2 regions of the Mesorhizobium sp. M2A.F.Ca.ET.043.02.1.1 genome follow, and region 2 is predicted to be linked to the other one. Evidence: predicted binding sites of a transcription regulator. Region 2 holds the regulator's gene; the other holds the start of a gene.
The links. Region 2 encodes LexA, which represses DNA repair genes until DNA is damaged. Its sites were predicted from a motif close to TGTTCNNNNTGTGTTCNG; they were not measured.

Region 1 (15,135 bases), 810 kb from region 2:
CGCGCCACGGCCGAGGTTGGGAACATCGGGCTCGGCTCGAACGCCCAGGCGGTCGAGATGTTGATGATGACGCCTGATTTCTGCTTCTGCATCACCGGCGTCACCAGCCGGGTCGGGCGCACGGCGTTGAGGAAATAGGTGTCGATGCCCTTGTGCCAGTCCTCGTCGCTGATCTCGATGATCTGCGCGCGCGGCCCGTGGCCGGCGCTGTTGACCAGCACGTCGATGCGGCCCCAGCGCTCCAGCGCGCCGTCCGTGAGGCGCTTCATCATTCGACTGGTTGGAGCCGGTGACGCCGAAGCCGCCGAGTTCCTTGCCCAGCGCCTCGCCCTTGCCGGAGGAAGAGAGCACGCCGACCTTGAACCCGTCGGCCGCCAGGCGCTTCGCCGCCGCCGCCCCCATGCCGCTGCCGCCCGCCGTCACCAGAGCTACTTTTTCGCCTGCCATGTCACTGTCCACTCGTTGGAATTGTTGAAAGCGATCCTGTTAGCATGCGCGGGGCAGGTGATGAACCGGATTGGATTGCGCCAAGGCGATTAGCGAAAGCCGCGGAGCGCCTAATCTCCCTCCTTGTGGGGGAGATGGTCGGCAGACCAGAGGGGGGCGCTGTCCCGCAGCGTATCAGCGGTTATCCATGTCTCCACTACCAATAGGTGGGCGTCCAGGCATTGCCAGCGCCGCGTTCCTTCGCGCCCCCCTCTGTCCTGCCGGACATCTCCCCCACAAGGGGGGAGATCAGCAGCTTCGGCGCCTCGCTCAAACCTAAAAAACACCCATCAGCGCCTTCGAAACCCTCGCGCAGCGCCCCGGCGTCACATCGCCCGGCTTCAACGGCACGCCTTTTCCCGGCGCCACCGCCGGCTCGTACCAGCTCCGCAGCGCCTGGTCGGCTGCGCAATAGCCCCAGTTCACCAGGTCGACCGTCTCTTCGCTGCCCAGGAAATGCAGTGAGGTGCCGATATCCGCCGGCGCGGTCGCGGCGGTCTGCACGAAATTCGGCTCGCTCGCGTCCGGCTTGCTGGCGATCGACCAGAAGACGCCGCGCGTCGCCGCATAGTCGGGCCGGGTCGCGTCCTTGGGCAGGCCGCGATCGTCGGCGTCCTTGGCCGCCTGGAAGCGCGCCACCAGGTCCCGTCGCCGCAGTGAGCGCACCTGGTTGTCGGTGGTGTCGAGCACGCGTTTGAGCTGCGAGAACCAGTTCCAGTAGCCCGCCTTCGAAGCCTGCCAGGGCGCGCCGGCGTCGCTCACCAGCAGCCAGCGGCAGCGCTTCAGCGCCGGCTCGATGCCGTGATTGTCGTAGACGCCGCCATCGGTGAGCACGGCGCGGGAAGGCGGCACCGGCGCGCCGACCGAAGGGTCGAGCTTATCGTTCTTCCACACGAAGGGCGTGAGGTCGAGCCGAAGCGGCGACAGGAAAGGCGGGAAAGCCGAGGAGGCAGCCACCGCGGTCGCGACCGGCAGGTCGGCCTGGTAGGCGACGCCGATGCGATAGTCGGCGATGTAGCGCCGCGACAGCCGAAACAGCGAGCCGGTGCCGAGATTGCTGGAGCAGAACACGAACCAGGGCTTTTCCGGCAGGCTCTTCAACATCGGCCGGGAACCGTCGAATAAGTTCCGCTCGTAGCAGGCGGCGACTTCGCGCGCCGCGCTCGAAAACGGGTTGAACAGGCCCTTGAGGATCGACGGCGCATCGAGGAAGACCTGCGAGAACTCCAGGATCCTGTCGAGATAGATATCGAAATTGCTGGCGACGCCGCCCGCGAAGACGAAGCGTGGCCAGAGCACCGCCAAGAGCCCGGCCGCAATCGAGCCGCCCGAAACCGAGCTCACCATGTCGAGCTTCTGGAGCAGTCCCGCCTCGTTGAGACGGCAGAGCGCGCCGGCGTGGAACAGCATGGCCCGGTAGCCGCCGCCCGACAGGCAGAGGCCGAGGTCGTAGCGCTCGGCCTTGCCGTCGATGCTGGCCGCGCCGCCTGGCGCCGCCCCGGTACCGCGCGCTGCCGTCACACTGGCCATGAATGCTCCCCTCGTTCAGGCGCGGCTGTTCCGGCGCCTAATCCAGCCCAGCGCGGCCATTCTGGCAAGCGGCGGAATCGCGGAATTTCGGGGTTGGGAAGCTTGGGGTTCCTCGCCTCCACGAAGTGGGGGAGAGGTGTCCGCGAAGCGGACGGAGAGGGGGACTTCGTAGGGCGCTCCCCCTCTCCGTCTCGGCTTCGCCGAGCCACCTCTCCCCCACTTCGTGGAGGCGAGGTACTCTCCCTCACAGCTCCTTCTCGGCCAGTTCCCTGAATCCATCCGGCACCGAGCGCGGGCCTTCCAGCGCCACCGTGCCGTAGCCGACGGCTTCCTTGCCGAAGCGCTGGCGGATCTTGTCGATGGCGCGGTCGGCGCCGAAGCGGGCGAGACCCTTGCGGCTGCCGGGCTTCCTCTTCTCATCGATCAGGCCAAGCGGCAGTTCGAGCTGCAGCTCGGCATGCTCCTCCAGATGCGAGACGGAGATGGCGAGCAGCGATATGTCGCGCTCGCCGGGATTGGCGGCCAGCACGCCGCGCACCAGCTCCTCGGCGATCTCGGCCAGCATCACTGTCGCCTGGATCGGCTGCTCCAGCGTCACCGAGCGGGTGACGGCGCGCAGATCGGCGAAGCGCACCCGCACCGTCACCGTGCGCCCGGGCCGGTCCTTGGCGCGCAGGCGGCTCGCCACGCGGTCGGCCAGATGCAGAAGCGTCGGCACGAAGACGCGCGGCACCGCCGGCTTCCTGCCAAGCGCCGATTGCGCGCCGGCCGAATGCGCGCGGCGATGCGTCTCGAGCTTGCGCGGGTCGCGGTTCCAGGCGAGCGCGGCGAGCTTCTGGCCGGCGGCGTGGCCGATCAGCCGCTCCAACGCGCCGCTATGGGTGCGCGGCAATTGCCCGATGGTCTCCACGCCGATCTCGCCCAGCCTCGCCTTGGTCGCCGCGCCGACACCCCACATCAGCGTGACGGGCAGGTCATGCAGGAAGGCGAGCTCGGTGCCGGGCTCGACCACCACCAGCCCGTCGGGCTTGGCCACCTGCGAGGCGATCTTGGCGAGGTGCTTTGTCTGCGCCACGCCGATCGAGATCGGCAGGCCGAGCTCGGCCTTCACGCGCTCCCGGATTTTCCGCGCGATCTCCTGCGGCGGCCCGAACAGATGCGTGCAGCCGGCGACGTCGGCGAAGGCCTCGTCGATCGAGATGCGCTCGACCACCGGCGTGAAATCGTCGAGCACCTTGATCGCGGCGTCGCCGAGGCGCTGGTACTCGGAAAAATGACCGCCGACGAAGATGAGCTGCGGGCAGAGCTCGCGCGCCTTGCGGCCGGGCATGCCGCCGCGCACGCCAAACACCTTGGCCTCATAGGAAGCCGCCAGGACCACGCCGCCGCCGACGGCGATCGGCTTGCCGCGCAGCGAGGGATCGAGCAGCTGCTCGACGGAGGCGTAGAAGGCGTCGAGATCGGCATGCAGAATGGTGGCGGCCGCGGCGTTATTCGTGGCGGCCATCGCGCGCTCCCGTGGCCATTTGTGTGGCATTGCAGCATTAGCTGCGTCTTTTGTAAGGGGAATTAATAGAACATAAAGAGAACAAAAGAAGCTCGCTGTCAAGCCGCCACGCTTGAGCGTGCAAGTTTCCACAACCTGAAGCCACAGCCGCCGATAGAGCTCAGCTTGCACGATCGCCCGTGAAGGAAATCGTGCGAACGGGAAGGATTGTAGGTGCTCTGCGACCGCCCGAGCTTCGGGAATAGAGATTTGATCTGATGTTTGCGACAAGCCGGCAAGCGCATGAATGTGGCTGACACTCAGCCAACGGTGGAGTTCAACTGCTTTTCCATAACAACAAGTTCCAGGTCGGGGCGCAGCGGACGACCGACCGAAGGGTCGTCGTAGGGGAATGCTAGAGTTTCGCCCGTCAGCTCGTATCCACGCCGGCGATGCCAAGCGATCAATGCCTCACGCTGCCGGATCACCTCCATTCGCATCCGTGGCGCCCCAGCCGCCGCGGCCTGTCGCTCGACCTCCTGCTTGATCAACTTTCCGATGCCAGCGGTCTGCTCGTCCGGAGCCACGGCGAGCATCGACGTATGCCACGCGCCATCGTCGTCTATCGCGATGTTGATGCAGCCGGAGATCGCGCCATCCGTCAACCGGCGCAGCAGAAGAATGCGTCCCCGCGCGATGAGCGCACGAACGCCCTCCTCGCCGATGCGCGGTCCATCAAGCAACCCACGCTCGTTGGTCCATCCCTCAACTGCGCCATTGGCCCTGTATGCCCGGTTCACGACTGACACTATTGCAGCGGCATCGCCCGTCACGGCATCAATGAAACGCAATTTTTCTACTCCTATCGAAACGTTCGTCATTGCAGCTGCGATCACCGTTGGGGCGCCCCAGCATCCGGTTTTGGGGTCACGCCGTCTTCGCACCAGCAGGAGCCGGCGACGTGATCGACGCCTACCTCGCTTGTTCGCCCGTCGTAAAAGCCTCGGTTACGATGAATTTGGTTCGGAGATATCTCCACCTTCAGGAGCGCGCTCCCGACACCGTCGCGATAAAGGCGCGCAGGTCGGCCAGCATCAGTTCCGGCTCTTCCAGCGCGGCGAAATGGCCGCCCCGCGGCATGTCGGTCCAATGCACGATGTTGTAGGTCTTCTCCGCGAACGAGCGCGGCGGCGGCAAGAACACCGGATCGGGGAAGGCCGCAACGCCGGTCGGCACCTGGATGCGGGTGCCGGCCGGAAGCATTAGCGACTTCTCAAGCCGGCTGCCGTAGTAGATCCAGGTTGCAGTCACGAACGATGCCGGCGCGATGTAGAGCATGATGTTGGTGAGGAGTTCCTCCTCGGAAAACTTGCTCCAGATGTCGGGGTCGCCATTGGCGGTTGTCGGAAGATCGGCCCACTTGCCGAACTTTTCGAGTATCCAGCCCGCCGCTCCGACCGGGCTGTCGGCCATCGCGATGCCGAGCGTCTGCGGACGGGTTTCCTGCTCGTGAAAGTAGGCGCTCTCCTGATCGGCAATCGCGGCCCGCTTGGCGGCGAAGGACTTCTCCTCGCCGGTCGTCGGAGCGGCGTCCTCCGCACGCACGGTCATCATGTTAATATGGATGCCGAGCAGAGCGTCCGGGCGATCATGCGCTGCCCAGGCCGCGATGCCGTGGCCCCAATCGCCCCCTTGAATGAAATACCGCGCGTCGCCGAACAGTTGAATCATCAGCCCATGCACGAGCGCAGCAGCCCGCCGCGGGCCGATCGGGCGCGTGATCGGGTTGGAGAACGCGAAGCCAGGAAGCGAGGGGACGACAACATCGTGCCCGTCCGCTGCGAGCGGCTCCAACAGCCGCTCGAACTCGAGATACGAGCCCGGCCAGCCGTGGAGAAGCAGGACGGGCGGCTTGGAGCCGTCGCCTTTCACATGAACGAAGTGGAGGTGCTCGCCTTCCACGTCGGCCGTGAAGTTGGGCAGCGCGTTGAGGCGCCGTTCGACCGCACGCCAGTCATAGCTGTCCCGCCAATAAGCGGCGAGTCGCTTGAGGTCATCAACCCCGACCCCCGCCGACCAGCCTCCCGCATCCGGCAGCTGGCTCCAGTCATAAGCCTCGACCTTGGCTCTGATCGTGGCGAGCCGTTCGTCAGGGACGTTTATTGTGTAGGGTGAAATCATGATGTTCTCCGCTTAAGCTGGGATGCGGTTCCAGGAAGAGGGTGTCCACGAATCCGATATTGTCGATCGATGTTCTGAGAGCCGAAGACTACTCGGCATACTGCTCGGTACGTCGCCGAGGTTGAAATCGAACCTTCTGATCTCCGTTTCCGAAGCGCGGTGCGTGGCGCTGGCGACGCATAGCCTTTGACCGCAGCCTGTGGACGAGCCGCTGGTCGTCGGAAGCCAGTACGTGCCATTTCGCTATCACCGCAGCTCTCACCGCCGCCTTCCTGTTCTGGCCTACACGGTCGAAACCACAATACTGAGATACCAGTGCGAGGGCTTTCCCGATTGGGAAGGCCCAGCGGGACGATGATGCGTCCCGCCAGCATCGCGCCATAGCCGGACGCGAAGCCGCTCAAGAGATTGCCGGGTGCGAACAGCAGCATCAATCCAACCGCTAGCGGCCGGCGCGGCAGATGCCCGACTAACGCCGTGACCGTGGGGGCACCGGCCGTCACGGCGAGGGCATAGCCGGAAACGACAGACCAGCCGCCGGGAGCGTTATCCCGAGATCGCGCCCGATCCCGGGAACCAGGCCGATGATCACGAACTCAGTCGCGCCAATGGCAAATGCTCCCGCGGCCAGCGCGATCAGCGAAGGCTTCATGATCGTCGTGCCTCACGCGTCAACCGTCTCGACCACCCTTTCGACATGCGCGACGATGCCGGTCTGGCCCGGCGCGACGTCATCCGCCATGGTGTGGCGATCGGGGAAATCGCCTCCGTTCTGCGCACGGAACGGGATTGGCGCGTCCGTGAACAGCCCGGCGAGTCGCGCGCGCCAGCCCGCCTTGATCGCCTCGACCTCTTCGGCGGTGGAGACATGGCCGGCGCTGTAGACAGCGTGCGTGGGCAGCACATCCATGCCCGGATAGAAGAGCGCGCCGTGGGTCAGCGGAAAGAGCAGCTGCTCAATCGGCGCGTTGATCCCGCGCGGGCCATAGTCCACCACAGGTCCACCGGCCTGAACATTTACCAGCGCGCGCTTGCCCTTCAGGATGCCGTTCCCGAAGCGAAACTCGTTGGTGCCGTTCTGGTAGCCATAAGCGAAACCAAAGGCATAGACGCGTTCGATCCAGCCCTTCAGGATCGCGGGCACGCTGTACCACCACAGCGGGAACTGCAGGATGACCGCGTCCGCGGCAAGGAGTTTGGCCTGTTCGGCGACAACATCCGGCGTCTGGTTGCCGGTCGCATAGGCATGGCCGGATTCCATGATGAACGACAGCCGGTCGGGATTGGTGCGGACGGGAAAGTCGTCGGCGTCGAACACTGCTTTCCACTTCATGCCGTAAAGTTCGGATTGCACGATCTCGTGTCCGGCGGCGCCAAGCGTCTCGACAGTAACATCGACCAACTGCCGGGTGAGCGAAGTTGGTTCGGGGTGCGCAGATACAATCAGGATATTCTTCATCATCATGCTTCTCTGTCTCTATCGTGGAGTGGGGGGTGCGCTTCAGCGCTCGCTGGGATGTACCCAAGCCAGCGGCTTCACCCGATCATAAAGCTCGGTATGGGCCAGCGCGTTGGTGAAGTTGGAGATGAGCTTGGCGGCAAGCCCTATCAGCACTTCGAGCGCCTGACGCTTGGTGTAGCCGGCATCGATGAATGCCTCTGACGGCGCCGCCAAGCAGGCCCGGGGCCAAGGGCACATGTTTCTCGACATAATGGGCAGCATCGAAGCGTGCTTGCTCAGTATTGGATAAAGAAAACTGACGATGACCATCCTTGCCTCCCGCGGGAGAGATTGGTGAAGCTCCCGCGTCGATGCTTGCAGGATGGAGGCTTTCCGGCCATATTTGAAATCGATTATATTTTGTTCGGGAATAAAGGTGGTAGATACCAGCCGCATCGACCTCAACCTTCTGGCAACGCTCGAAGTGCTGCTCGCCGAACGGAACGTCACCAAGGCGGCGGCGAAGCTGCATCTCAGCCAGCCGGCAGTCAGTGCGCAACTCGCGCGGCTGCGGGATTTGTTCGACGATCCCTTGCTTCTTCCCGCCCAGCGCGGAATGACCCCGACCGCCAAGGCAACAGAACTTGCCCCGCAATTGCGCGAGGCGTTGGATCGGGTGCGCTCGACACTGCAATCCCACAGGGACTTCGATCCCGAAACGGCGCAACTCGCTGTGTCGATCGCTTGCTCGGATTATGTCCAGGCAGCCGTTGTGATGCCGCTCGTCTTAGCGCTCCGGCGGATAGCACCAGGCGTGCGCGTGGCGGTTTGGCACCTGTCCCCCGCCCTCATGGAACAGCAGTTGGCGAACGGCGATATCGATTTGGTGATCGCCACACCCGATCCCGCGATGCCGCATCTACGTGCATGTCATCTTTACGAGGAAACATATGTCCTCATCGGCAGGCAAAGCCACCCGGATCTGAAGCCTGGCCTGACGATCGAGAACTATGTCAGGATGGAACATATCATCGTCTCACGGCGAGGCGGCAATTTCGAGACACCAGTTGACGACGCCTTGGGGGTTCTCGGTTATCGGCGCAATGTCGTCATGTCAGCGGGCTCGTTCTTGTTCATTCCCGAAATTGTTTCCAGCAGCGATCTTGTCGCGCTCGTACCCAGGCGGCTGTTTCGTGCCCAATCGGAAAGGCTGACGATCATCGATCTGCCCTGGCTGAGCGAGCGGTTCGATATCGGCTTGATCTGGCACGAGCGTTGTCACGGCCATGCCGGGCAGCGCTGGGTTCGCGAATTGATCGGAAAGCTGATGGTCGAGGGCGAAGACGACGCGCCGCGCGGCTAGACTAACGGGCAGCGACAGTTTCCCGCCATCGCCGAGGCTATCGAGTTCGTCGAGCTCGGCGGCGTGGCGGCGGCCCCATTTGCACAGGTCAAGTAGAACTGGCCTCAGGCTTTGGCCCAGCGGCGTCGCTTCATAATCCACTCTTGGCGGCACCTGCGGGAACACCGTGCGGCTCACGATGCCGTGCGCCTCCATCTCGCGCAATTGCTGGATCAAGACCTTCTGGCTGAGCGGGCATCAGCCGGTTCAGTTCGGACATATTCGGCCTCGAGCTTCTGATATTCGGCGTTTAGCGCCCCAATGGTGGCGTTCTCCTCGGCAGTGAGGTCGAGCGGTTCGCCCTGCACTTAGCCCAGGAGAAACTCGGCCCTCGTTCATCAGCACACGACGCCGGTCAAAAAAATCGGTGCGCCGATAGGCTGCTTCAACCGTGTTGGCGATGCGATGTGCCAAAGCCTTGTCTGCGACTTCCTTCGGCACGTTGGTGCATTCGGCCACCCAATCGGTGAACGTGCTGCGAAAGCCGTGAACGGTCGCATTCCCAACCTTCATGTCCCGCAGAACCTTTAGCATGGTCATATCGCTGAACGGCTTGTCACCTGTGAAGCTGAACAGCAGGCTCTCCGGCTTAACCTCGCCGTGTAATGCGAGGTGACGCTGGTGCAGCGCGCGCAGCAGCTTGACCGTAGCGGGGGCGAGCGGAACGACGTGGGCTCCTTCATCTTCATTCTGGCCGCGGGTATCGACCAGCCCGCCTTGTCGAGATCGAACACGGCCCAGGTCGCCTTGCGAGTCTCATTCGAACGCACAGCGGTCAGTACCGTGAGCCTGAGCGCGTCCCGACCGAGGGTTGAGGGAAGAGCGCTCAGCGTCTTCATGAAGGCGGGCGCATCCTCATGCGGCATCGCGGCGCGGTGGGTCGCGCGACGGGTCTGGTTTCAGAACGGTATCCTTCACAGGAGTCGGTCCACGCGCCCGCCAAGACGCGTGTCGAGATCGTGCGGCTGCCGGGCTACACGTGGTTTCCCTCCCATGTGAAGCGGCGCCTGACGTTGCGATCGTCGGCGACCGCCGTCTCATTCAACACCTTATTATGAGTGGCAGCTAATATACTGGGCGCTCCCGGCGGTCGGAGAATTTTGGGAAGATTTCATTGCGCCTTATCCGAAGTTAATGCGGAACCTTGTCGCCGGTGCTTTGCTCTTTTTGCGCTGGCACGGCGGTGGTTGAGGGACCATCCGTTTTCGCCCGACAGGGAGAATTCGATGCGACCCTCGGCAACAATCAAGGCGATATCATCGCGGCCTCGTGCGTTCCCCAATCAGCATCATGCCGAACCTGTTCCAGCGCTGGCCGAGCGCCGCGGCGGCGCGACATGCCGGCGAGGGGGAAGAAGCTTTGGGCTGGGATAATCAACAACCACCAGGAGGAAACCATGCTTGATCAAGTCGTCAAAGCCTATTCGCGTCCCCGCGGGTCGCCGGCCCTTCGCCAATGCTGCGACAGCTACATCTGCCCGGTCTGCACGCAGGTCGTCGAATTGACGGATTATCGCCAGGTGCTTTGGCACCAGCAGCCCGGCCATCAGCCCATGGACCTCGAGGCCTGATTTCTACCGTGAATTGGAAGGAGCAACAGTTGGAGCGGCCTGTCAAAAGGCGGAAGCGTCAGCAGGCCATGTCTTCTCTCCTTCCGCCGATTTCTATGGCCGGGCAACGGCAGCCGAAAGCGATTGCCCGGCTCTCGGGCGACGGTCCGAAGCGGTTTTCAGACTGAAGTCTCAGCCGCCGAACGCAGAGGCCCGAGTCGCCGATTTTCAAGAAACAACAGCGCCATCAATACATTTGGTAGCAAGCCGCCGGACAAGTCCCTTCATCGGCGGTCGACGGAAGCGTGCCCGCCATTCCTGCGATATGACGGGCACGCCTTTCCCTTCAATCGCTCCTGGAGTTGCTGGCCGTGCAACCCGGCAACATGATCGCGAACCTGTTTGCGGCACTGCTCCTGGCGCTGATGATCGGCGGCGTCTCCTTCTCTTTGGCAGGCCGCTCTGGCCGGCACGCCACGCTCGGATGATAGTCCCTCTTCCAATCGACACCATGACAACCGGATCGGTGCGCAAGGCCTGTATCGAGCCATGCCTGCCGGCCCGCTTCGACCTCAAGCTCGCGCCGGCAAGGCCGCAGGGATGAAGCCGGCCTGGGAACCAGTCCGCGCCACACGCCGTTGACAGGGCGAAGGGATGGCCGCAGCGGAGGCCGCCATGGATCATTTCGAACTCATCGATCTTCTGTGCGTCATCGACGCATGCGTGAGCGACCGTTCGGCCGGGCGCGTCGTGCCTATGTCGAGGGCCGTCGAGGAACTGCGCGTGCTGACCGGCGATTTCGTCTCGTCGGACGAGGATGCGACCACCGCCTTGACGCAGGTTGCGCTGGAGCGCGGCTGCGCGGTGCTCTTCGACGAGCAGCCGGGCGCCGACATCATCGCGTAATTCGGCGTGGCGGCCGGGCCATCGATTTTCCATCAGGAGATCGGTCACCGCGGCCTTGCGAGCCGCTGCCGCTTTCCGTCTCACCTCGCCAGGGTAACCATCCGGCCCGCATACATCTCCCGGTTCCCCAGTTCGGCCGTGCAGTTCGACTTCACGGCAGAGTTTCCCGTCATTGCCACGGTGTCGCCCACCAGCCGCAGGCAGCTGCCCTGGGCGCTCATGTCCGAATTTCCGGTGTAGGTGATGGCGGCATCCGGAGCGTAGATGAAACCGCTCACCAGCGAGCCGGATCCGCCGTTCAGCGTCAGCGCCCGTGTGTTGCCATGCGCCTGGTAGATGGTGATGCCGGCATAGGGGCCGCTGGTGGGCGGCGAGAGGTTCACCTGCTCGTTGGCATTGATGTAGAGCTGCGAGTTCTCCATCAGGAACATCGTCACGCCCTGGCCGCTCAGGCTGCCGTTGCCGCCCGGCTTTATGACGACGTTGCGCATGATGTAGGTGCCCGGATTGAGGGTGATCTTTCCCGACAGGGTCTTGTCGCAATAGGTGCCCGGCGAGAGCGTTATTGTCTTGCCGTTGGGCACCGGCAGGCAGAGCGTGTAGGCAGGCGGAACGACGTCGGCCAGCGGATCGAACGAGGCGTACTGGTTCTCATGCGGCGTGCCGCAGGAAAGCGTGGCGCTGGGCGGCGTCAACCCTTGCGTGGCGCCGACCGTCGAGACGCAAGCTGCGCTGACGACCGCCGAGCCGCCGCGGTTGACGGAGTCGGCGGCGTCCGAATTGGCCGCGATCACGCAGCCGGCCATCGCCACATTGGTCGAGCCCTGCAGGTTGACCGCGTTGTCGGCATGCTGATTGAGCGCCAGCACGCAGGCCTGCGCGCCGGGCTTGATCTTGACCGAGGCGGTGCGCGTCGCCTGCCAGGCCGGCATGGCGGCGAGGAAGGCCGGCCGGCTGATGCTCGACGACGCCGAAATGAAATAGGCGCCCGGATCGCCGCTAGCGGAGGCTTGGAAGGCGGCGAGGCTGCCCGACAGCTCCTGCGCGTCGGCGGCGCTCATATTGGCCGCGAAGAAGGTCTGGCCCAGTTGCTGCAGGTCGCCCGCCGACATGCCCGGCTGGTATTTGGTGCCCATCGCAAGGCCGGCGGCGTCGAGGGAATTCTGCAGCTGGGCGGCGTCGTCGCTGGTGCCGATCAGGTCGATGGATGCTGCCAAACCAAGCATCAGCGGCACCATGGCAACCGCCGTTGCGACCGCGAAGTTGCCGCGCTTCGAAACCCAAAACCGTCCAAGCATGGCGCCCGCCCTCGTCGTATTTCACAGAGTGTTATGCGTGTGGTCTCTACGGGCGATTTCCAAAAAAGTTAAAATGCAGAAAGTGCTAAAATATAAGGTTTTACCGATGGTTACATCTTAAGTCCTAAGGCGGGTAGGCCTTAAGTCTGAGTATGCGCGGCGTAAGTTGGAGGCGGCGCCCCGCTGCGGTCCTACCGGCTCAACTCGACCGAAATAATTAGGCATTCGTTCATACGGCAATGATTGATGGTGGGATAGCTGGGCGCTCGCCATGGCCTCTTCAGGTCGGTTCTTCAGACATCTTTTTTTCCGGCGCTTCATTCGACGCTTTTGCGAAGGCAAGGGCGGCAATGTCGCGACCATATTCGCTCTAACCCTGCCGGTCGTCGTCGGCGGGGCGGGGCTCGGCGTTGAGACCTCCTACTGGTATTATTCGAGCCTGAAGCTGCAGTCGACGGCGGATGCGGCGGCTTATGCCGGCGCAGTGGAAAAGTCCTGGGGCTCCGACACGGCTACCATCACCTCGGCCGCCACGACATCGGCGACTTCGGCGGCATGCTGATGGCGCCAGCACGCAGGCCTGCGCGCCGGGCTTGATCTTGACCGAGGCGGTGCGCGTCGCCTGCCAGGCCGGCATGGCGGCGAGGAAGGCCGGCCGGCTGATGCTCGACGACGCCGAATGAATAGGCGCCCGGATCGCCGCTAGCGGAGGCGGCGGGCTGCCGACAGCCTGCGCGTCGGCGGCGCTCATATTGGCGCGAAGGTCTGGCCCAGTGCTGCAGGTCGCCCGCCGACATGCCCGGCTGGTATTTGGTGCCATCGCAAGGCCGGCGGCGTCGAGGGAATTCTGCAGCTGGGCGGCGTCGTCGCTGGTGCCGATCAGGTCGATGGATGCTGCCAAACCAAGCATCAGCGGCACCATGGCAACCGCCGTTGCGACCGCGAAGTTGCCGCGCTTCGAAACCCAAAACCGTCCAAGCATGGCGCCCGCCCTCGTCGTATTTCACAGAGTGTTATGCGTGTGGTCTCTACGGGCGATTTCCAAAAAAGTTAAAATGCAGAAAGTGCTAAAATATAAGGTTTTACCGATGGTTACATCTTAAGTCCTAAGGCGGGTAGGCCTTAAGTCTGAGTATGCGCGGCGTAAGTTGGAGGCGGCGCCCCGCTGCGGTCCTACCGGCTCAACTCGACCGAAATAATTAGGCATTCGTTCATACGGCAATGATTGATGTGATGGCTGGGATAGCTTGGGCGCGCTCGGCCATGGCCTCTTCAGGTCGGTTCTTCAGACATCTTTTTTTCCGGCGCTTCATTCGACGCTTTTGCGAAGGCAAGGGCGGCAATGTCGCGACCATATTCGCTCTAACCCTGCCGGTCGTCGTCGGCGGGGCGGGGCTCGGCGTTGAGACCTCCTACTGGTATTATTCGAGCCTGAAGCTGCAGTCGACGGCGGATGCGGCGGCTTATGCCGGCGCAGTGGAAAAGTCCTGGGGCTCCGACACGGCTACCATCACCTCGGCCGCCACGACATCGGCGACTTCGAACGGGCTGGGCACAGGCACCATCATCGTGCACACGCCGCCGACATCCGGGGCATACACGGCCAAGAAGGCGGTCGAGGTGATCCTCAACCAGCAACTGGACCGGATGTTCACCTCAATCTTCACATCGAGCAAGGTGCCTGAGCGGGCGAGGGCGGTGGCCCTGATCAACGACGCCTCCTACGCTTGCATACTGGCGCTCAACAACTCGGCCGCGCAGGCGGCGCTCTTTTCCGGCAGCACCACCGTCAATCTTAACGGCTGCTCCGTGATGTCCGATTCGACCGCCAGTGATGCCATCAAGGTACAGGGCTCGGCGAGCCTGAAGGCCGACTGTCTGATCACGGTCGGCGGCATGGTGCTGAACAACCCGGTGACCACGAAATGCGCGTCGAAGATCACACAGGCCTTGCCGGCCGCCGATCCTTTCTCCTCCCTGCCGGCGCCCGCGGTCACGAACCCGTGCAGGAATGTCAACGCCAGCAAGACGACGCAAACACTACAGCCTGGCACCTATTGCAGTGGCATGAACCTCAACGGCAATGTCGCGCTCTCTTCCGGGACCTATGTCGTCCAGGGGAATTTGAAGATCAACGCGGGTGCGGTCATCACCTGCGCCGCCCCTTGCACCAACGGCGTAACCATCTTCATGTCCGGCAGCAACACCGTCAGCATGAACGGCAACGCCACAGTGACGCTGAGCGCGCCGACCTCGGGCACCTATTCGGGCGTGCTGTTCTACGGCGACAGGACTGGCGTCTGGGCACAGAGCACCTTCAACGGTACCGCGACCTCCTTGCTGACCGGCGCCATCTACTTCCCCAAGCAGCAGGTCAACTATCTCGGCAATTTCTCCGGCAAGGGTGGCTGCACGCAGGTCGTTGCGGACACGGTTCAGTGGTCAGGCAATTCCACCATCAATCAGGACTGCACGGCCTATGGGATGGATGGCATCACGGCCGCAACGTCCATAGTGCTCGTCGAGTAGCGGCCATGCAGCCACCGGCGATCCGTTTCCGCAGAGACCGATCCGGCGCCGCCGCGGTCGAATTCGCGCTTGTGCTGCCGGTGCTGTGCGTCGCCCTGCTGGGCACCGTCGACGGCTGGTCCTACGTCACCAACTCGCTTTCGATGCGCGCCGGTGTGAAGACGGCGGCAAACCTGGTCCTGGCGGGATCCGGCGACGACAGCAGCACGCGGGCAGCCGCGCTGGCGAGTTGGGAGAAAAAGCCTACGGACGCGGCGGTCACCGTCAATCGCGTCTATAAGTGCGGGACGATCGTAGTGGCGTCGGCGTCGACCATGTGCGGGGGAT
Region 2 (15,135 bases):
GAACATCGCGCGCTACACGACGCCCGAGATGCGCACCATCGAGCAGCTGGTGTTCAAGACGCCGGACGCGGCCAAGGCGGCTTTGGATTCGCTGAAGGCTGGCGCCACCTTCGACAAGCTCGTCACCGCCGAAGGCAAGACGCAGGCCGACACGCTGCTCGGCACGCTGTCCAGGGATAAGATCGCCGACAAGGCGGTTGCCGACGCGGCCTTCTCGCTCAATGCCAACGAGGTGAGCCAGGTCGTCCAGGGCGCCTTCGGTCCCGTGCTCCTGCGCGTCACGGAGATCAAGCCGCAGGTCGTGAAGCCGCTTTCGGAAGTGTCCGCTCAGATCCGCAAGGACCTGGCGCTCGGCGAGGCAAGCCGTATCCTGCTCGACGTGCATGATAGTTACGAGGATACCCGCGCCTCGGGCGCCTCGCTTGCCCAGGCCGCCGACAAGCTGAAGCTCAAGGTCGTCACCATGGACGCCATCGACCGCACCGGCCAGCGGCCGGACGGCAGCGTAGTCAATGACCTGCCGCAATCGGCCGATCTCATCAAGGCGGTGTTCGCGGCCGAGCCCAATACCGAGAATGAAGGCCTGACGACCGCCGACAACGGTTTCGTCTTCTACGAGGTGCAGTCGATCACGCCGGCGCGCGACCGCACGCTGGATGAGGCCCGCAAGAAGGTCGTGGCCGACTGGACGGAAGCCGAGACCGACAAGCGGCTCGACGCGAAGGCGCAGGAGCTCGAGAAGCGCCTCAAGGCCGGCACCACGCTCGACGTCACCGCCGGCGAGCTCAAGCTCGACAAACAGACCAAGCGCGGTTTGAAGCGCGAAGCCGACGATGCCGATTTCGGCAAGGAGGGTGCCGCCGCCATGTTCGGAGTCGGCGAAGGCGGCACCGGCCTGATCCCCTCGCCCACCGGCGACGGCCAGATCCTGTTCAGGGTCGCCGAGGTCTTCGAGCCGGCTGGCGCCGACGGCAGCACGGTGCCGGACGAGGCGCAGAAATCCTTCGGCGCCGGCATGTCCGACGACCTGCTCGACCAGCTGGTGGCGCAACTGCAGTCGCAATATGACGTTCGCATCGATCCGAACGCCGTTTCGCAAGCACAGACACGATGAGCGCGCTGAAGACACATATAGCCAAGGTCGCCACCGGCACCGCGCTTTCCTTCGAGGAAGCCCGCGAGGCGTTCGACATCATCATGTCGGGCGACGCGACGCCCGGCCAGATCGGCGGCTTCCTGATGGCGCTGCGCGTGCGCGGCGAGACCGTGGGCGAGATATCCGGCGCGGTCGCCACGATGCGCGCCAAGATGCTGCGTGTCGAGGCGCCGCAGGGCGCCATCGACATCGTCGGCACCGGCGGCGACAATTCGCACTCGGTTAACATCTCGACCGCTTCGGCCTTCGTCATCGCCGCCGCCGGCGTGCCCGTCGCCAAGCACGGCAATCGCGGCCTGTCCTCGCTGACCGGCTCCGCCGATGTGCTGACGGCGCTGGGCGTCAGAATAGATATCTCGCCGGAAATGATCGGCCGCTGCATCCATGAGGCCGGCGTCGGCTTCATGTTCGCGCCGGCGCATCATCCGGCGATGAAGCATGTCGGGCCGACCCGGGTCGAGCTCGGCACGCGCACCATCTTCAATCTGCTCGGACCGCTGTCGAACCCCGCCGGCGTCAGCCGCCAGATGGTCGGCGTTTTCCTGCCGGAATGGATCATGCCGGTGGCCGAGACGCTGAAGGCGCTAGGCGCCGAGCACGCCTGGGTCGTCCATGGCGATGGCTATGACGAGATCACGACCACGGGCGAGACGCAGGTTGCGGAGCTTGCCGGCGGTGAGATCCGCACCTTCACCCTGACGCCGGAAGCCGTCGGGCTGAAGCGGCACACCAAGGAAGAGCTACGCGGCGGCGACGCGGCCTACAACGCCAGGCAACTGCGCGATATGTTGGGTGGCGCCGTGGGCGCCTATCGCGACACGGTGCTGATGAACGCCGGCGCCGGTCTGGTTGTGGCCGGCAAGGCGACGACGCTTGCCGACGGCATCGCGGCGGCAGCGCAAGCGATCGACAGCGGTCGCGCCCTTGCGGTGCTGGACAAGCTCGTCGAGATTTCGAACGGATAAGGCCTTGTCGGACATCCTGCGCAAGATCGAAGCCTATAAGCGCGAAGAGATCGCGGCAGCGAAGGCGAAGATACCGCTGGCCGAGATCAAGGCGCGCGCAAAGGATGCCGGTGCGACGCGCGGTTTTTTGGCGGCGCTCGAGGCGAAGCGAAGAGCGGGGAGCTTCGGGCTGATCGCCGAAATCAAGAAGGCCAGCCCTTCCAAGGGGTTGATCCGCGCCGATTTCGACCCCCCGTCATTGGCGCAGGCCTATCAGCAAGGTGGCGCCGCGTGCCTTTCGGTGCTGACCGACGCACCGTCTTTCCAGGGCGCTCCGGAATTCCTGACGGCCGCGCGCGCAGCGGTGCGCCTGCCGGCCCTGCGCAAGGATTTTCTGTTCGATCCCTATCAGGTCTACGAAGCACGCGCCTGGGGCGCCGATGCGATCCTCATCATCATGGCGAGCGTCGACGACGCGCTGGCCAGCGAGCTTGAAGCGACCGCCTTCGAGCTCGGCATGGACGCACTGATCGAGGTGCATGATGAGAATGAAATGCAGCGCGCGCTCACTTTGTCTTCGCGGCTGATCGGCATCAACAACCGTGATCTCAGAACCTTCCAGACCAGCCTCGACGTTTCGGAGCGCCTGGCCGCCATGGTGGCGGCGGATCGGCTGCTGGTCAGCGAGAGCGGCATCTTCACGCATCAGGATTGCCGCCGGTTGGAGAAGAGCAAGATCGGTACTTTCCTCGTCGGCGAGAGCCTGATGCGGCAGGCGGACGTAGCTGCCGCGACCAAGCTTCTGCTGACAGGCAAGGCAGCGGCCGAGGCCGTTTGAGAATGCCCGCCCTCACCCATCTCGGCGCCAAGGGCGAAGCCAACATGGTCGATGTCGGCGAAAAGGCCGAGACGACCCGCACGGCAATCGCCGAGGGTTTTGTCTCGATGCGGCCCGAAACGCTGGAGATGATTCTGGCCGGCGACGCCAAGAAGGGCGATGTGCTGGGCACCGCCCGTATCGCCGGCATCATGGCCGCGAAGAAGACGCATGAATTGATCCCGCTTTGCCATCCGCTGCTTCTGACCAAAGTGGCCGTCGAGATCGAGCCGGACCATTCGCTGCCCGGCCTCAAGGTGACAGCGCTCGCCCGCGTCACCGGCAAGACCGGCGTGGAGATGGAAGCGCTAACCGCCGCCTCGGTCGCCTGCCTCACCATCTACGACATGGCCAAGGCGGTGGATCGCGGCATGGTGATTTCCGGTGTCCGGCTGGTCGAGAAGACCGGCGGCAAATCCGGTGACTACAAGGCGGATGCCTGATGGCGCTGGTACCGGTCGCCGAAGCGCTCGCGCGCTTGCTCGACGGCGCAGCACCTTTGCCGGGCGAGAGCGTGCCGCTGGCGGACGCGGCCGGGCGGGTCCTGGCGGAACCGGTTGTGGCGCTGCGCACGCAGCCGCCCTTCAACGCCTCCGCGATGGATGGTTATGCCGCGCGTTCCGCCGACGTCGCTTCAGCGCCAGCGCAATTGGAAGTGATAGGCATGGCGCCTGCCGGGCGCGGTTTCTCCGGAACCGTCGGCAAAGGCCAGGCCGTGCGCATCTTCACCGGCGCGCCGCTGCCTGAAGGCGCCGACACCATCGTCATCCAGGAAAACGTCCGCGACCTCGGCAATGGCAGGATCGAGGTGACGGAGCCGACCGCGCAAGCACGCAATGTCCGGCGCCGCGGGCTCGACTTCGGCGAGGGCGACGTGCTGCTCGGAAATGGTCGCGTGCTCGACGCGGCGGCCCTTTCGCTGGCGGCTTCTGCCAACCACCCTGCCTTGAATGTCGTGCGCCAGCCGCTGGTCGCGATCATCGCCACCGGCGATGAATTGCTGCCGCCGGGCAGCACGCTCGGCCCCGATCAGATCATTTCGTCGAATGCCTATGGCGTTGCCGCCGCCGCCCAGTCGGTTGGCGCACGCGCACTCGATCTTGGCATCGCGGCCGACCGCAAGGAGGCGATCGCCGCGCTGGTCAGGAGAGCGGTCCAGGCGGGCCCGGATGTCATCGTCACGCTCGGCGGCGCCTCGGTCGGCGATCACGACCTGATCCATGACGTGCTGACCGGCGAAGGCATGCGGCTCGACTTCTGGAAGATCGCCATGCGTCCCGGCAAACCGTTGATGTTCGGCCGGCTTGGCAATGTCCGCTGCATCGGCCTGCCAGGCAATCCGGTGGCAAGCATCGTCTGCTCGCAGCTCTTCCTGAAGCCGCTGCTTGCCCGGCTCGGCGGCCGCAATTTCAGGCAGGACGTGCGAACGGCCCGGCTGGGCGCCGCGATGCCGGCCAACGATCTCAGGCAGGACTACGTGCGCGCCGTGGTTCGCGAGGATGCCGGTACCCTGGTCGCGACGCCTTTCGGCATCCAGGACTCCTCGATGCTCAGGATGCTCGCCGACGCCAACGGCCTGATCGTGCGCGAGCCCTTCGCGCTGGCTGCGGAGGTTGGCGCCGAATGCAGCGTGCTTATGCTGCGCTGATAGATCGACAACGCCGGTGGTCCGGACGTCGACGAAGTCGATCGTTCGTACGTTGAGAACGTCGATCGTTATTCGTCCACCAGCGTTCGGGTCAGGGGATGGTCGGGATCGGCGAGACCATCGACGACGTTGAAATGATGCCGGTCCGGCTCGACAACTGACTGGGTAGCGGCGCCAAGCCCCGTCCAGATGTTGGCGAGCAATACGCTCTGGCGCAGGAATTCCGAGCGCTCGCCGCCGCCGACCCAACAGGTGATGCGGGTTCCTTGCACGGGCCGCAGCAGCGCTGGGCTTTCGCTAAACGCTTCCCGTTCGTCGATGTTCAGCGTCTCGTTCAAAGCCGTGAACATCAACGACCGAAGGTCGTGCAGGCCTGAAATCGAAACGACCTTGCGTATGCGTTGCGCCACCATGGCGCCCAGCGGCGAAGTCGTCGTCGCCATCCGGCTGGCGAGATGTCCGCCGGCCGAATGTCCGGTCAGCATCAGCGGTCCCTCGACCATGGCCGCCGCTTTGCCGATCGCGGCCGCGACTTCATTGACGATGCCGCCGATCCTGGTTCGCGGGCACAGCGTATAGGAAGGCATGACGACGGCAAAGCCGCGGCCGACAGCGCCGGCGGCCAGATGCGACCAGGATGTCTTGTCCGATTCCATCCAGTAGCCGCCATGGATGAACACGACGAGCCCCTTCGGCGCGGCAGGCGGGAGGAAGAGATCGAACCGGCTGCGCGGCGCCTCGCCATAGACGATGTCGAGCCGCGCCCTGCCCTGCGCCAACAGCTTTTCGCGAAATGCCTGAGCTGGGCCGTCCCAGGCCGCCGGCCAGCGGTCGCCGCCAGCGATGTTCGCGCCGTTGGCGTAGGCGTCATCCCAGTCGACAATGCGGTGTCCCAGCACCGGCCCCTCCAGCGATCGGATCGATTTCGAGTTGTCTTTGTTCGGCATGCCATTCGAAGTCAGGTGACGGCCTCCTTGATCGCATAGCGCGCTTCCTGCCAGGCGCTCGTGCGCAGGATGTCTTCCAGCACCTCGACGGCGGCCCAGACATCCCGGTAGCCGACATAGAGTGGCGTGAAGCCGAAGCGAACGGTCGACGGCGCGCGGAAATCGCCGATCACGCCGCGCTCGATCAAGGCGCGCATCACCTGGTAGCCATGTGGATGGGCGAACGACACCTGGCTGCCGCGCTCGGCGCCGTTGCGCGGGCTTTCTAGCTCAAGACCGAACGCGCCGCATCGAGCTTCGACAAGGCGGATGAACAGATCCGTCAGCGCGACGCTCTTCTCGCGCACGGCCGTCATGTCGACTTCGTCCCAGAGATCCAGCGAACCTTTCAGCGCCCGCATCGACAGCATCGGCTGCGTTCCGCACAGGAATCGCCGGATGCCCGTGCCGGCGGCATAACCCTGCTCGAACGCGAACGGTCGGGCATGGCCCCACCAGCCGCTGAGCGGCTGGCTGATGTCGGGATGATGGCGGGTGGCGGCATAGATGAAGGCAGGCGCGCCCGGTCCGCCATTGAGATATTTGTAGGTGCAGCCGATCGCGAAATCGGCATTCGAGCCGTCGAGATCCACCGGCAGGGCGCCGGCCGTGTGGCAGAGGTCCCAGACGATCAGCGCGCCGGCGTCATGGGCCTTGCGGGTCAGGGCCGCCATATCGCGCAACCGGCCGGACTTGTAATTGACGTGGTTGACCAGGATGACCGCGACACGGTCGTCGATCAGTTCCTCGATCGTCGGCGCATCGACGCCCTCGAGCCGCAGCACCGCGCCGGGCCGCGTTTCGAGGACACCCCTCCGCCATGTAGAGGTCGGTCGGAAAGCTGTCGCCTTCGGCAACGATCACCGAGCGGTCGGGTCGCATCGCGAGCGCCGCATGCAGGACCTTGTAGATGTTGATCGAGGTGGTGTCGCATACGACCGTCTGGCCAGGCGCGGCGCCGATCAGACGCCCGAGCCGGTCGCCCAGCTTGACAGGCATGTCGAACCAGCCGGCGGTGTTCCAGGCACGGATGAGATCCTGCGCCCATTCCTGCTTCGCGGCCGTCTCGATCTCGTTGAAGACATTGATCGAAGCGGCGCCCAGTGAATTGCCATCAAGGTATATCACCCCTTCCGGCAGAACAAAGCGATCGCGCAAGGGGCGCAGCGGGTCCGCGGCGTCCATCGCCACGACCTCGGCAAGATCGGGAATTCCCCTCATGTGCTACCGCCTCCATTTCGACCCAGGCCGCTACATCCCTCCGGCGACCAAGGCGGTTGTCCCATCACCGTCCGCAACCCGGCAAGAACCTTCTGTCCTATGTTAGCTGGTCCATAGACGGCAAAGGCTGAGGATCGGAATCGTCGCCAAGGTTGGCATTTTGAGTTCGTTTCGTTCACGTTACGGTACATGGTTGGGTCAGCTGACTGGATCCCTTCAGCACCTCCGCGACGATGTCGCCTCTCAATTTCAGCATAAGGAGAATTGCAAAATCGAGCGGAATCAATGACACAGCCCAACCGGTGGCGGCCAGGCACCGTCGGATGCAACATTCTTTCGCCCGCCTTAAGAAATTCATTAAACTTTAAACGGTTGCGGAACACAACTGGAACAGATAGTGTTTGTTCTGGGTTTGTTTTTCTGATTCTGGTTTCGGAACCCGTGGGGGCCGCCAATGCTGACGCGCAAACAACATGAACTCCTGATGTTCATCCATGAACGCCTGAAGGAGAGCGGGATCCCTCCATCCTTCGACGAGATGAAGGAAGCGCTCGACCTCGCCTCGAAGTCCGGCATCCATCGGCTGATCACGGCGCTGGAAGAACGCGGCTTCATTCGCCGGCTACCGAACCGGGCGCGCGCGTTGGAAGTCTTGCGCCTGCCCGACTCGATCGCTCCCGGCCTGAACGCCGCGAAGAAATTTTCGCCAAGCGTCATCCAGGGCGGCCAGGGCAATCTAAGTCGAGAGGTCAAGCCGGCAGCGCCCTCACGTACGCCGACACCCAGCAATGATGACGACGCCGCTTCAGCCGTGTCCATTCCGGTGATGGGCCGCATCGCCGCCGGTGTGCCGATCGACGCCATTCAGCACCAGACGCATTCGATCTCGGTCCCGCCGGACATGATCATGGGCGGCGAGCATTATGCGCTGGAGGTCAAGGGCGACTCGATGATCGAGGCCGGCATCTTCGACGGCGACACCGTCATCATCCGAAACGCCAACACGGCGAGCCCGGGCGAGATCGTGGTGGCGCTCGTCGATGATGAGGAAGCGACGCTCAAGCGCTTCCGCCGCAAGGGCGCCTCGATCGCGCTGGAGGCCGCCAACCCGGCCTACGAGACCCGCATCTTCGGGCCGGATCGGGTCAAGGTGCAGGGCAAGCTCGTCGGGCTGATCCGCCGCTACTGATCCGGCTTCGAGGGCTTGGCCCTCTCAGGCTTTTCATAAGGCGGCAGTCCCCTCGCCTCGCGCGTGTATTTGCGCTGCTCGTGCCAGGGCCGATATGGCTTTTCGACCGCATATTGGATGGTTGCTCGCGCGGTTGCCGATTGTGGATCGAAGAAGACGGCGGCGCTGCCGTCACGCGCCAGTTGGCGCTTGGTGACGACAAGCACGCGCTGATCCCAGCAGGGATTGTAGGCCGTCGCATCGTTGATGACGATGAGGTCGGCAAAGCCGCAGGCGGGCCGTGCGCTGTCGCGGTTTTCGGCGAGCGCCACGATCGCGCTGGACGGATGCCGGCCAATGCAGAGGTCGCCGGTGCAATAGAAGGGCGAGCCTGGCGGCAGGTCGACCGGGTCGGCGATATCGAGAGCATCCTTGGCAAATGTCTCCGGCGGTACGATGTCCTCGGCCTTCAGCGCCCGCTTCCAATTGTCGGTGGTGAACTCGTTGGAGCGTTCGCGGTTGACGGCAAGCTCGCCGCCACCGATCGGCATCGCCACGAGATGCGCGTCCTCCGAGATCAGCACATCCGGCGTGCGCACATGCGGGATGGCCAGCAGCGCGGCGAGCGCGAAGGGCACAGCGGCAAGCCTTAGCCAGGTGGTGGCCATGGTCGCGATGACGAGCGCGATTGTCGCCAGCAGCACCGACTGGATCGAGATCAATCCCACGGCATCGACTGGCGAGCGCTCGGAAATCCATGCCGAAATGGAGATCATCGCTGTCAGGCCCTTGCCCATCACATAGAGGAAGGGACCGTCGAAGCCGAACGGCATGGCGAGCGCGCTCAACACGGCGAACGGCATGACAATCAGCGAGACGATCGGCATGACCGCCAGATTGGCCAGCAGGCTGAGCGGCGACACGCGCTGAAAATGCCAGATCGCAAACAGCAATGTCGCGCTGCCGGCGATGAGCGAGGTCACAGCGGCGCCGCCCACGCCAACCGCCAGTTTTCGCGACAGGAACCTCAGGAACGAACGCTTCACCGGCGGCGCGGTCGTTTTGCCCGCGCGATAATCGGCAAAGCCGGCATAGGCGCCGACCAGGGCCGCGGTGGCGGCGAAGGACATCTGGAAGCTCGGGCCGACCACTTCATGTGGCGAGACAAGGATGACGGCAATCGCCGAGATTGCCAGGTTGCGCATCGTCAAAGCCGCGCGGTCGAAGAGCACCGCTACAAGCATAACCGCAAGCATGATGAAGCTTCGCTCGGCCGCCACCACGATGCCGGAGATGACGAGGTAAGCGGCGATCAAGGCCAGCGCGATCGCTGCGGCGTATTTCTTCACCGGGCGGCGGGAGGAGAAATCGGGAAACAGCGCGAAGGCGCCGCGCAGCAGGAACATGATCGTGCCGGCGACCAGCGCCATGTGCAGGCCGGAGATCGAGATGATGTGATAGATGCCGGTCCGTCGCATCGACTCGTTGATCGCTTCCGGAATGCCCGCGCGCACGCCGACGATCAGCGCCGCCGCGATCTCGCCTTCGGAACCGCCAATGCTGCTCCGGATGTGGTCGGCGATCCCTTCGCGCGCGTTTTCCACGGCCGACGCAATGCGCGCTCCGAAGGGTGCCCCCGTTGTCGCCGTCGAAGACGGAGCCAACAGTTTTGGGTCGCCCAGGAAAAAGCCGCTGCCGCCGATGCCGCTAAAGTAGCTGTCGAAGGAAAAATCGTAGCTGTCCGGCCGGACCGGGCCGGTCGGGGGTAGCAGCTTGGCATAGCCGGTCAGCATCGATCCGACGGTCATGCCGGGCGGGATCCTGCGCGCCGACAGCCGAACGCGGTCCGGCGCGTAGCGCAGCGTCGGGTGCTCGGTGGACATGAGATCGATGGTCAGCCGCACACGGCCATTGGCCATCGCTTCGACGGTGACCAGGCGACCGGTCAGCCGGGTCTGGATTTCGGACCCCAGCATCGGCGTCGCCATCCGCCAGGTCTCCACCTTGGCCGCAAGAAAGCCGAACGCGCAGAAAAGCGATGCCATGAAGACAAGGTGCGCTTTCTGCCAGGAGCGCGACACCGTCGCGCAGACAGCCATCAGAGCCACCGCCGCAAGCGGCCTGTAGAGATCAGGCTCGGTGCTCAGCGAGAAGTAATAGATCACGCCGGCGGCCAGGAACACCGGCACCAGCAGGAAGCCGATGCCGCGGTCGAGCTCGGTAGTGGCAGCGATCGCAACGCTTCGCCGCAGCGCAGGAACCGAAACGCGGCCGAGTTGTTTGCGGATTCGGCCTACGGTACCTGTTGGCGACGCTGGCTGCAGCGCACCGTCACCGGGCGGCGGTAACTCGGTGGGCGGATGGAGTTCTGGAAGCGAAAGCGGCGCTTCTTCAGCGGGCTCGGCATGGGCAAACATCAGGCGCTCGCTGACGCCAGCTGTCGTTTCCCCGCCCTCCTCCGTGCCCCGGCCACGTCCAGCCATCGGGTCTGCCCCTTGCGCCCCAGACCGCCTATGGTACATGAACGCGCAAAGCGCGAAAGCCCGCGCGAAATATGCCGTTTCAGTGCTTCTTCGAGAGTTTCATGTCCGACAAGGTCGTCACCCGTTTTGCCCCCTCGCCCACCGGCTACCTGCATATTGGCGGGGCGCGCACGGCGCTGTTCAACTGGCTCTATGCCAGGCACACCGGCGGCACGATGCTGCTGCGTATCGAGGACACTGATCGCGAGCGCTCCACCGAAGCCGCCACGGCCGCCATTCTCGACGGATTGACCTGGCTTGGCCTTTCCTGGGATGGCGACGCCGTCTCCCAGTTCGAGCGGGCTCCGCGCCATCGCGAGGTGGCCGAGGAACTCGTGCGCCTGGGCAAGGCCTATTACAGCTATGAGACGCCGGCGGAGCTGGAAGCGATGCGCGACGCAGCGAGAGCCAAGGGCCTGCCGCCGCGTTACAACGGCCAGTGGCGCGACCGCGATCCGTCCGAGGCACCGGCAGGCGTCAAGGGCGCGATCCGCATCAAGGCGCCGACCGAGGGCGAGACGGTCGTCCATGACCGCGTGCAGGGAGAGGTGCGCTTTCCCAACAAGGATCTCGACGACTTCATCATCCTGCGCTCGGACGGCAACCCGACCTACATGCATGCCGTCGTCGTCGACGACCACGACATGGGCGTCACCCACATCATCCGCGGCGACGATCACCTGACCAACGCCGCGCGCCAGACGGTGATCTACAACGCCATGGACTGGGCGGTGCCGTCGATGTCGCACATCCCGCTGATCCACGGCGCCGACGGCGCCAAGCTGTCGAAGCGGCACGGCGCGCTGGGTGTCGAGGCCTATCGCGCCATGGGCTATCTGCCGGAAGCCTTGCTCAACTATTTGGCGCGGCTCGGCTGGAGCCATGGCGACGACGAGGTGATGTCGATCAAGGACATGATCGCCTGGTTCGACATCGGCGACGTCAACAAGGGCGCTGCCCGCTTCGACTTCGCCAAGCTCGAGGCGCTGAACGGCGTGCATATGCGCAAGATGGACGATCGGGCGCTGTTCGATATCTTCGTCGCCACTCTGCCCTATCTCGAAGGCGGTCCGGCGCTCGCCGCAAAGCTCGATGACAAGCGAAAGGCGCAGCTGCTTGCCGCCATGCCCGGCCTCAAGGAGCGGGCAAAAACCCTGGTGGAGCTGGCCGACGGCGCGGCTTTCCTGTTTGCCGAGCGTCCGCTGTCGCTGGACGAGAAGGCGGCGGGCTTGCTCAGCGCGGATGCGCGCGCGATTCTGCGCGGCGCGCATGGCGCGTTGTCTTCTGTCCAGGGCGAGTGGAGCGCCGCCTCGGCGGAGGCTTCGATCCGCGAGTTCGCGCAGGCTGGCGGGTACAAGCTTGGCGCGGTGGCCCAACCACTGAGAGCCGCGCTGACCGGCCGCAGCACATCGCCTGGCGTGTTCGACGTACTGGCCGTGCTGGGCCGCCAGGAAAGCCTGGCGCGCATTGGAGATCAAATCGATTAGGAGCGAACTGGCCCAAGAAGATTGGCATTGAAAGGTGTGTTTCGCAGTGCAACATTAGGCCTTGGCCCAATCTGGCACGCACCTCCTAAAATGCGGTGGCGAGTTCGCGCATTCCGGTGACTTCGACGTGTCGTTTGCAGGAATTGCCTTGCCGGCATGAGGATACAAGGGAGTTTGAGAATGAGCGAAGCTGCGACAAAACTGGAACCGGGCAGCAAGGCGCACGAGTCGACCGCCAGGCTCGAACTCGCCGGCAAGACCCATGAATTCAAGGTGCGAAGCGGGTCGACCGGGCCTGACGTCATCGACATCGGCGCGCTCTACAGCACCACCGGCGCCTTCACCTACGACCCCGGCTTCACCTCCACTGCAAGCTGCGAGTCGGCAATCACCTTCATCGACGGCGACGCCGGCATCCTTTTGCATCGCGGCTATCCGATCGACCAGCTTGCCGAACATGGCGACTTCCTCGAAGTCTGCTACCTCCTGCTCTACGGGGAACTCCCGACCAAGGCGCAGAAGGAGGATTTCGACTATCGCGTGACGCGCCACACCATGGTGCACGAGCAGATGTCGCGCTTCTTCACCGGCTTCCGCCGCGACGCGCACCCGATGGCCGTCATGTGCGGCGTGGTCGGCGCGCTGTCGGCCTTCTACCACGACTCGACCGACATCTCGGACCCGTATCAGCGCATGGTCGCCTCGATGCGCCTGATCGCCAAGATGCCGACCATCGCGGCGATGGCCTACAAATACCATATCGGCCAGCCCTTCATTTATCCGAAGAACGATCTCGGCTTCGCCGCCAATTTCCTGCACATGTGCTTTGCCGTGCCGTGCGAGGAGTACAAGATCAATCCGGTGCTGGCGCGCGCCATGGAGCGCATCTTCATCCTGCACGCCGACCACGAGCAGAACGCCTCGACCTCGACGGTTCGCCTCGCCGGCTCTTCCGGCGCCAATCCGTTCGCTTGCATCGCCGCCGGCATCGCCTGCCTGTGGGGCCCGGCGCATGGCGGCGCCAACGAAGCGGCGCTGAACATGCTGGGCGAGATCGGCCATGTCGATCACATCCCGGAGTTCATTGCCCGCGCCAAGGACAAGAACGACCCGTTCCGACTGATGGGCTTCGGCCATCGCGTCTACAAGAACTACGATCCGCGCGCCAAGATCATGCAGAAGACCGCGCATGAGGTGTTGGGCGAGCTCGGCATCAAGGACGATCCGTTGCTCGACATCGCGATGGAACTGGAGAAGATCGCGCTAACTGACGCTTACTTCATCGAAAAGAAGCTCTACCCGAACGTCGACTTCTATTCTGGCATCACGCTGAAGGCGCTCGGCTTCCCCACAACCATGTTCACCGTTCTGTTCGCGGTCGCGCGCACCGTCGGCTGGATCGCGCAGTGGAAGGAAATGATCGAAGACCCGCACCAGAAGATCGGCCGCCCGCGCCAGCTCTACACCGGCGCCACCGAGCGCGACTACGTGCCGATTGCGAAAAGGTAATTGAGCGAATAGCGAGATAGCGAGTAGCGAATAGGGGAAAGAAGGCAAACCGACAGCCCCACTCGCTATTCGCTACTCCCTATTCGCTCTCTTGATACACCCCATCACCACTTCCGCGGCGATCTCGCCGGAGGGCCGTTCGGTCACCATGCGCCGGGCAATTTCGGCAAAGCCCGCCTTTTGCCAAGCGCGCATGCCGGTGTCGGCAAACAGGGCCTCAAGTTGCCGGGCAAGGTTCTCCGGCCGGACATACTGGTCGTAGAATTCCGGAACAAGCGTGCGGTCGGAAATCAGGTTGGGCAGCAGGGCCGACCAAGTCGTCACCATATGCTGCAGCAGCTGGCGCGCAATCGGGTCCAGCTTATAGCAGGAAACCATCGGAACGCCGGCAAGCGCCAACTCGAGCGACACCGTTCCAGACGCGATCAATGCCGCATCGGCCTTGCCGAAGGCCTGCCATTTGCGCTCTGGCTCGGTGATGATTTCCGGCTTGTCATCCCAACTGGCGACCGAAGCCTTCACCAGCTCGGTGACATGCGGCACCGTCGGCAACAGCAGGCGCAGGCGATGGCCGCGTTGGCGCAGCACAGACATCGCCTTGCCGAACGGTTCCATCAGCCGGCGAACCTCGCCGCGCCGCGAGCCGGGCAGCACCAGCACCGTCTTGACACGGTCGTCGGAGAGGTCGCGCGGTTGGCTCTGCGCCCTGGCGGCGCTAAGCACGCCCGGATCCCGCGTCAGTCGGTGCCCGACATAAGTGCCCGGTGGTCCGCCGAGACGGGCAAGCGCCTTCACCTCGAACGGCAGGATGCACAGGATATGGTCGACATAGGGCTTCATCGCCACCGCCCTGCCCGGCCGCCAGGCCCATACGCTCGGGCAGACATAGTGGACGATCGGGATGGCCGGCGCCGTTGCGCGGACCTTCTTCGCCACGCGCAACGAGAAGTCCGGGCTGTCGATTGTGACGAGGCAATCGGGCCGCTCGGCCGCGATTATCGCAGCAGTCTGGCTGATGCGGCGCATCAGCCGCGGCAGGTCGCGCAGCACCGCGCTGAAACCCATCAGCGCGATCTCGCCGCCGTCAAACAACGGCGTCAGCCCCAGTTGCTGCAGGTGCCGGCCGCCGATGCCGACAAGCTGAAGCTTGCGGCCGGTCGTACGCTCGAGCGCCCGCACGATATCGGCGCCGAGCAGATCGCCGGATTCCTCACCAGCGACGATCGCGAGCTTGAGCGGCTTGTCCGCGGCCATCAGCCGGCTCCCTGTCTGGCCAGCTCCGTCGCGGGCAAACCGACGATGAAAAGGCCAAAGGCGTTCGCCCGGGCAAGCGTGGTCGGGCCTTCAAGGATAAGCGAACGGCCGGCCTCGACGGCTATGCCGGCAAGGCCTGCCGCATGAGCGGCCTCGACCGTCTGCGGGCCAATGGTGGGCAAGTCGGCCCGCAATTCCTGACCCGGCTTGGCGCATTTGACCAGCACGCCGCGCGCCTTGCCGGCCAGCCTGCCATGACCGCGCAAATCCTGCATTCTGTCGAGCAGACCGGCTGTGCCCTCAATGCCTTCCAGCGCCACGGCGCGACCTCCGATCGCAATCGCCGCCTGGCCGATATCGAGT

Region 1: a site for LexA is predicted at 3,590-3,607, ahead of dinB (DNA polymerase IV). Genes of this name have one in related genera too.

What each region holds. Positions count from the first base shown of each region.
Region 1 is NZ_CP034445.1:5,847,084-5,862,218, forward strand. Features, by position in the region: partial or broken gene EJ068_RS27950 (SDR family oxidoreductase) at 1-447, opposite strand, end outside; gene EJ068_RS27955 (patatin-like phospholipase family protein) at 763-2,016, opposite strand; gene dinB (DNA polymerase IV) at 2,261-3,523, opposite strand; gene EJ068_RS27965 (GNAT family N-acetyltransferase) at 3,823-4,383, opposite strand; gene EJ068_RS27970 (epoxide hydrolase family protein) at 4,544-5,683, opposite strand; gene EJ068_RS32835 (hypothetical protein) at 6,183-6,335, opposite strand; gene EJ068_RS27975 (NAD(P)H-dependent oxidoreductase) at 6,348-7,148, opposite strand; gene EJ068_RS33005 (hypothetical protein) at 7,185-7,454, opposite strand; gene EJ068_RS27985 (LysR family transcriptional regulator) at 7,561-8,487, shown strand; partial or broken gene EJ068_RS27990 (helix-turn-helix domain-containing protein) at 8,515-8,718, opposite strand; gene EJ068_RS32840 (hypothetical protein) at 9,923-10,096, shown strand; gene EJ068_RS27995 (hypothetical protein) at 10,751-10,981, shown strand; gene EJ068_RS28000 (pilus assembly protein TadG-related protein) at 11,062-12,279, opposite strand; gene EJ068_RS28005 (pilus assembly protein TadG-related protein) at 12,551-12,841, shown strand; gene EJ068_RS33925 (hypothetical protein) at 13,053-13,382, shown strand; gene EJ068_RS28015 (pilus assembly protein TadG-related protein) at 13,513-14,808, shown strand; gene EJ068_RS28020 (TadE/TadG family type IV pilus assembly protein) at 14,814-15,135, shown strand, end outside.
Region 2 is NZ_CP034445.1:6,652,127-6,667,261, forward strand. Features, by position in the region: gene EJ068_RS32190 (peptidyl-prolyl cis-trans isomerase) at 1-1,114, shown strand, start outside; gene trpD (anthranilate phosphoribosyltransferase) at 1,111-2,121, shown strand; gene trpC (indole-3-glycerol phosphate synthase TrpC) at 2,126-2,938, shown strand; gene moaC (cyclic pyranopterin monophosphate synthase MoaC) at 2,941-3,420, shown strand; gene glp (gephyrin-like molybdotransferase Glp) at 3,420-4,625, shown strand; gene EJ068_RS32215 (alpha/beta hydrolase) at 4,694-5,524, opposite strand; partial or broken gene kynU (kynureninase) at 5,584-6,832, opposite strand; gene lexA (transcriptional repressor LexA) at 7,287-8,021, shown strand; gene EJ068_RS32230 (ComEC/Rec2 family competence protein) at 8,015-10,483, opposite strand; gene gltX (glutamate--tRNA ligase) at 10,585-12,009, shown strand; gene gltA (citrate synthase) at 12,190-13,518, shown strand; gene lpxB (lipid-A-disaccharide synthase) at 13,591-14,772, opposite strand; gene lpxI (UDP-2,3-diacylglucosamine diphosphatase LpxI) at 14,772-15,135, opposite strand, start outside.